Regions from separate parts of the Vibrio sp. AH4 genome, predicted to be linked through region 2. Evidence: riboswitches for the same ligand, from Rfam matches in the RefSeq annotation. Region 2 holds a riboswitch; the other holds the start of a gene.
The links. Region 2 has a riboswitch for cyclic di-GMP ahead of gbpA (N-acetylglucosamine-binding protein GbpA). Riboswitches for the same ligand answer to the same signal wherever they lie in the genome.
Positions count from the first base shown of each region.

Region 1: another riboswitch for cyclic di-GMP. It lies ahead of MKA69_RS12170 (TfoX/Sxy family DNA transformation protein); the one in region 2 lies ahead of gbpA (N-acetylglucosamine-binding protein GbpA).

Region 1 covers NZ_JALAIV010000001.1:2,652,237-2,655,655, forward strand. Annotated here, with positions in the region: gene purR (HTH-type transcriptional repressor PurR) at 41-1,051, shown strand; cyclic di-GMP riboswitch class I at 1,210-1,295, shown strand; gene MKA69_RS12170 (TfoX/Sxy family DNA transformation protein) at 1,410-1,997, shown strand; gene MKA69_RS12175 (TVP38/TMEM64 family protein) at 2,279-2,968, shown strand; gene MKA69_RS12180 (putative signal transducing protein) at 2,992-3,303, shown strand; gene MKA69_RS12185 (alpha/beta fold hydrolase) at 3,309-3,419, opposite strand, start outside.
Region 2 covers NZ_JALAIV010000003.1:437,497-440,915, forward strand. Annotated here, with positions in the region: gene MKA69_RS15030 (hypothetical protein) at 1-204, shown strand, start outside; gene gbpA (N-acetylglucosamine-binding protein GbpA) at 316-1,773, opposite strand; cyclic di-GMP riboswitch class I at 1,859-1,969, opposite strand; gene MKA69_RS15040 (cryptochrome/photolyase family protein) at 2,239-3,419, shown strand, end outside.

The sequences.
Region 1 (3,419 bases), on a different contig from region 2:
AACATTCGCTGGCATCAGCAGTCATCGACAGGAACACTCTATGGCTACGATTAAAGATGTAGCGCGCCTTGCTGGCGTGTCTACCACTACCGTTTCTCACGTTATCAACAAAACTCGCTTTGTGGCAGAAACCACCCAAGAGAAAGTGATGGAAGCGGTTAAGCAACTCAACTATGCACCGAGTGCGGTCGCACGTAGTTTGAAGTGCAACACTACACGCACTATTGGCATGCTAGTGACTCAATCAACAAACCTGTTTTTCTCTGAAGTGATCGATGGTGTGGAAAGCTACTGTTACCGTCAAGGCTACACCTTGATTCTGTGTAACACGGGCGGCATCTATGAAAAACAACGTGATTACATTCGCATGCTGGCCGAAAAACGTGTGGATGGCATTTTAGTCATGTGTTCAGACCTGACTCAAGAGCTGCAGGAAATGCTCGACGCTCACAAAGACATTCCAAAAGTGATCATGGATTGGGGTCCAGAAACGTCGCACGCTGATAAAATCATCGATAACTCAGAGGAAGGTGGCTATCTCGCGACCAAATATCTGACGGATCGTGGACACACAGACATTGCCTGTTTAAGTGGTCATTTTGTCAAAGCCGCTTGCCAAGAGCGTATTCAAGGTTTCCGCCGAGCGATGGCTGAAGCGCACTTACCCGTGAATGAAGATTGGATTCTAGAAGGTAATTTTGAGTGTGATACCGCAGTCCTTGCTGCCGACAAAATCATTGCTATGGATAAGCGTCCAACTGCCGTATTCTGCTTCAACGACACCATGGCATTAGGTCTTATGAGCCGTTTGCAACAAAAAGGAATTCGTGTTCCTGAAGAAATATCCGTGATTGGTTACGATAATATCGAACTGGCCGAATACTTCTCTCCACCACTGACCACCGTGCACCAACCTAAGCGTCGTGTGGGTAAAAATGCGTTCGAAATTCTTTTAGAGCGTATTAAAGATAAAGAACACGAGCGCCGAATTTTCGAGATGCATCCTGAGATCGTCGAACGCGACACTGTGAAAGACTTGACAAAATCCTAACTTTCTTGACAATTCACAGAGCCTATATTTGAAAGCTTGTCACATAAATATGACAAAACTAATGTAGAGCGAGTATTATTAACATGGCTCATTCTCACAATTGAAATATCAGTATGTGAGAATGACCCAAGTTTGGTTATTTTTTATCAGGAAAAATGTCACGCACAGGGCAAACCATTCGAAAGAGTGGGACGCAAAGCCTCCGGCCTAAACCAGAACATAGGTAGGTAGCGGGGTTACCGATGGCAAAAATGCATACACTATGTTGACTCATCATTGACACGGCAGTTGCATGATTTTGCTAATTTTCTCGGACCTGATTTGGTGGCGTATGTAACAATACTCCGAGACTAACAGCATGGATAAACCAGTATTAAAAGATTCAATGCGGCTCTTTGAGCAGCTAGGACGTGTGAAATCTCGTTCAATGTTTGGTGGCTTTGGTATTTTCGTCGACGAAACTATGTTTGCGCTTGTGGTTAACGATACGCTGCACATCCGTGCAGACGATGCCACAATCGAAAAGTTCAAACAGCAAGGTTATGAACCTTATGTTTATAAAAAACGTGGCTTTCCTGTCGTGACTAAGTACTACGCTCTACCTGATGATTGTTGGAGTAATCCAGCCTCTATCTTAAGTGAAGCTCGTATTGCGCTTGAGGTCGCTAAGACCGAACGTGAAACACAAGCACAAGCAAAGCCTGACCGTTTGAAAGATCTTCCCAACTTGCGTTTAGCAACGGAAAGAATGCTCAAGAAAGCCGGTATCGAAAGCGTCGAGTCTTTGCACTCTTTCGGTTCTGTTGAAGCATATAAAGCCATTCAACGTACCCATTCGGCAGAGGTTAGCCTTGAGCTGTTATGGGCTTTAGAGGGAGCAATCGAAGGTAAACATTGGTCAGTGATCCCACAAAATCGTCGTGACGAACTACTAAGACACCTTTGATTTCTCGTTTTGAGTCTGTCTTTCCTCGCCGAGTTTGTATGAATACCTTGAGTAAAATCTGATAACGCGTCCACTCGGGCGCGTTATTTTTTTGAAAGAAATACGCTGCATCCCCTGTCTTCTACTTCATAGCCCTTGTTCACACCAATCGGGCGAATTTATTTTGAGTAGATATACTTATACCCAAGTCTTGAGGCAATCGCTTTCATGACTAAGGGATAAGGTATTCCATTTATCACCATCAAAAGCTTCAATATCAAAGTGCTGACTAGGTACCGCTCATGAACAAAAAGCTCATCATTGCCCTTATTTTGATCGCGATAACGGCGATCTTGGTGACACAATTTAGCCACTATCTCACGTTAGATGTCGCCAAAGCCAAGCAAGCCGAGTTGGCAAACTACATTGATGCACATCTTGTGCAAGCCGCATTTATCTATTTTGTATTGTATGTCCTACTGACAGCCTTTTCGGTCCCCGGTGCCACTGTCGTCACCCTATTGGGTGCCGCACTGTTTGGGTTTTGGCTCAGTCTGCTGCTCGCCTCTTTTGCAAGTACGATTGGTGCAACACTTGCCTTTCTCAGCAGCCGCTTTTTATTGCGCGATTGGGTTCAAGCTAAATTTGCCGATAAGCTGTTAACCATTAACCAAGGTGTCGAACGGGATGGGGCTTTTTATCTGCTCTCGCTACGCTTAATTCCCATTTTTCCCTTCTTTTTGATTAACTTAGTCATGGGGCTCACGCCAATTTCCATTTGGCGTTACTACTGGGTCAGCCAATTAGGCATGCTGCCTGGCACCGCGGTTTATCTCAATGCAGGTACTCAACTGGCTGACATCTCTAGCTTGAGTCAGATCGTTTCTGCGCCAGTGCTCGCCTCTTTTGTGCTGCTAGGTGTATTCCCCGTGGTGGTGAAATGGTTAATGAATAAAGTTCAACGCCGGCCAATATCATCCCCTATAAAATAGGCTTTTAAACCCCATCAACCATGATGAAAATTTATACTGCAAATCATCCTTTAGAGGCTCATATCTTGATGCAGTTGTTGCATCAACAAGGGATTTTGTGTGAATTGCGTGGAGAGATGCTCTTTGCGCTGCGTGGGGAGCTCCCGATGGATTCCAGCAGCGCGCCATCACTTTGGCTAAAGAAACCTCAGCAGAAAACCGCTGCCGAGCAAATCATCGCTGAGTTTCTTAATCCACCAAAGCAGTCTCACTGGTTATGCCCTCAATGCGGCGAAAGCCATGAGGGACAATTTAGCGTTTGTTGGCAGTGTGGGTTTGCCCAAAATAATGAGTGACGGCGTTAACGGATCTGGCGCTGAATAAATTCTATCGAACGCTGGTTAAACAGTTCAGGCTGTTCCACATTACATACATGTCCACAATTGGGGATCTCATACAGTTCACTTTGCGC
Region 2 (3,419 bases):
ACCAAAGAAGAAGCGCGTGACTACTTATTGCTAAACTTCTACGGTTATTCTGAAGAAGAGTTAGCGAATCAAGTTGAAGCGGAAGATGAACAAGAAGTCGCGGATGAAATTGCTGAGCTATTGGCAGAAGGTAATGAAACGGTGGTGTTTGAACACGAAATCGCTTTGCAAAGCTGTACCGATTGCGAGATGGATGAAGAGTAAAACGAGGCTTAACCTTGAGACTTTTTCGCACTATAAGCGATGAGATTTGTCTCTAGCTCAAATAAAAAATCCCTCAGCGTGGCTGAGGGATTTTGTGTTTTAGAGGGGCAATTAGAGTTTATCCCACGCCATTTGCCAATGACTACCAGTACCTGGTTGGTACTGAGTGGCATTGCTTGTCCACTGTTGGCAATAGCCTGATGCTGGCCATGCTTTACACTGGTAAATCGCGCCATCCGAACCTAGCACTTTGGTGCCCGCAACATACTCTTTCAAACCGTTCGGGAAAACAAAGTCGTAATCTCCCGGAGTCGGTGGCGTTTGTGGTTCAACCAACATAAAGTCTAGCGTTTGCTGATCTTGTAGGTTGCCATCAAGATCCTTGATGCGAGAAACCAGCATATGATGACCCGCTTTGGCTTCGCTCAGCTGTAAGGTTACTGATTTGAGCTCGCCGTCGGTCATCGCCTGAGTCCAGCTTGCTAGCGGTTTTTGGTGATGGTTATAAACGGTGAGCTCTGCGCTCATCTCACCTTGTGCTTCTAGCGTTAGGTCAAGTTGAACAGGCTGTTCGCCAATTTCATATTCTGCCGCTAAACCTGAAACTGTCAGTGAATACTCAGGCTGTGGCGCTTCGATTTGGTAGCCAATTTCAACACGCTTCAAGCCGCTGCCTTCTTTTAGGTAAATCGGGTTAGTCCCGTAAACGGGAACAAACTGATCACCATTGAGCTGGCCAGCACGCTGCTGTTTTTGTGTTTGGTTAATTTTAGCCGCTAAAGCGTGTGACCACTGATTCGCTTGAGTGAGCGTTTCTGAATCGATTTTCAGTTCAGTACGGTACGCAGGGTTCTCTCCGGTCGCATCAAAAACGCGTGTAAACACGGTGTCACCGATGCTCAGATCCATGGTTGGGATGATCTGTCCTGCTTGGTTCCAATCAGGTAATACAGGACCGTTGCCATCAAACTTTACATCAATCACGTTGTAGAAGGCTGCCGCGGTATCACCCACATCCCATACCGCAAGAATCACATGGTAACCTTCGCGCTCAGGCACAATACACTCATGGCTAGTGCGTTTGGGTGGTTGCACCATGTTGCCTTCGACCACGCAGAATGGATTCAGATCAAAAGAATCGCGTGATAGGGCTTGGTTTGGGTTCCAGTTTGGCTTGGTGATGTAGTATTTCCAGTCTCGAGTGACATGGTTTGCCGTAAACGTCCACTCAAAGGTTTGTGGTCCAGCTTGGATTGGGCGTTTTACCCAACGGTCGGCCGTTTGTTCATCAAGCGCAGCGGCAAGTGCACTTTGAGCACTGGCAATTTTGCCATCACGTGGGCCAGCAGCCGGAAAGCCTTCTGGGCCTTCAACGCTTTGTGGTTCATATTGAATCGCACCACAGTTAGTGTTTTTTTCACCAGTACCATTAGCGGCAAATTTACATAACGTAACGCGCCCTTCTACAATACCGTCTTCCACTGCTGACACATAACCGTGTCCATACGCTAATCCACTGATACCAGAAAGGATCAGAGCGATTGCGGTCAATTTAGGTTGTTTTTTCATCACAGACTCTTTTTTGTTGGCTGACAGAACTCAGAGGTATTCTGAGTCCTACCACACTCAGCAAGGCATAACTATGCAATATGGTTATGGCGACCCCGCTATCATAGATTGAGAAAACCGTTTGTTGAGCTTTTCTCGAACCGACAGACCGGAGGCTTTGCGTCCCATTTTTTCAAATGGTTTGCCGAAATGTGATCGGTAGCAAATTTAACTAACTTTGTTCAATAAGGCTAAGCGAAGACAACGTTTGTGGAATGAAGCTCTCAGGCTTAATTTTTAGAGTTAAATAACCAATTCTCATACAAAATATCAGGTGTTTATTTGATTGATAAAATGGATAGAGCAGGGTTTGTTTCGAAAATAGAACAGCGATTTAGTGATCGGCGTGGCCTGCCACTCGTAGATAAAGTGACTCTTAATAAAACCAATGTCGACATTGAATAAAAATGCGGCTTAAGGAACATAATGCGTTACCCGGTTGTACGATTGATATTGGGCGATCAGCTCAACCATACCCACTCTTGGTTTGCTGAACCACGAGAAGAGGTGCTGTACTTGATTGCAGAACTGCATCAGGAGCAGTGGTATGTACGTCACCACACCCAGAAACAGTGTGCGTTTTTTGCAGCAATGAAAGCGTTTGCCGAGCGTTTGACGGCAGAAGGACATCACGTTCTGCATTTAGATTTGGATGCCACCGCAGAGTTTGCCGACTTACCACACTTAATTGAGCATATTTGCCATCAGGTTAATGCCCATGCCTTTCAATACCAAAGACCAGATGAATACCGCTTACTAGAACAGATGGCGAATTTACGTATCCCCGAAGTGGTGATTGGTTGCGTCGATACGGAACATTTTCTGTTGCCATTTGCGGAGATCCCCCAACAATTTCCGGTGGGAAAAGCGGTATTGATGGAACATTTTTATCGCCGCATGCGTAAACGTTTTGGCTATTTAATGGAATCGGAAAACAAGCCAGAAGGCGGGCAGTGGAATTTTGATGCAGAGAATCGCAATAAGCTGAAAGCGCCTGATTTGCTGCACTTGCCCACTCCGCTTCGCTTTGATAACTCCATTTCATCCATCAAATCACGACTTGAACGTCATAACGTTAAATCGATCGGCAACGTCGGAGAATCATTACTGTGGCCGATAAATCGTGCGCAAGCCTTATCTCTATTGGCGCATTTTTGCCAATGCGCTTTACCCAATTTTGGCCGCTTTCAAGATGCGATGACGGCACAGCACCCATATCGATGGAGCCTTTATCACAGCCGTCTATCGTTTGCATTGAATTGCAAATTACTTTCCCCACAAGAGGTAATTGGCGCTGCGATTGATACCTATCGAGCTGCCCAAGGCGAAGTTTCTTTAGCACAAGTCGAAGGTTTCGTACGTCAAATTTTGGGGTGGAGAGAGTACGTACGCGGTATGTATTGGAGCAACATGCCTCATTACAAAACTCGCAATCATTTTGGTGCTCGGCGCCCTTTGCCGAGTTATTTCTGGAATGGTCAAACGAAGATGCACTGCCTGCAACAAGCGATCACTCAATCCTTGGATTTTGGCTATGCGCACCATATTCAACGATTGATGGTAACAGGCAACTTTGCCCTGCTCACCGAATGTGACCCCGATGAAGT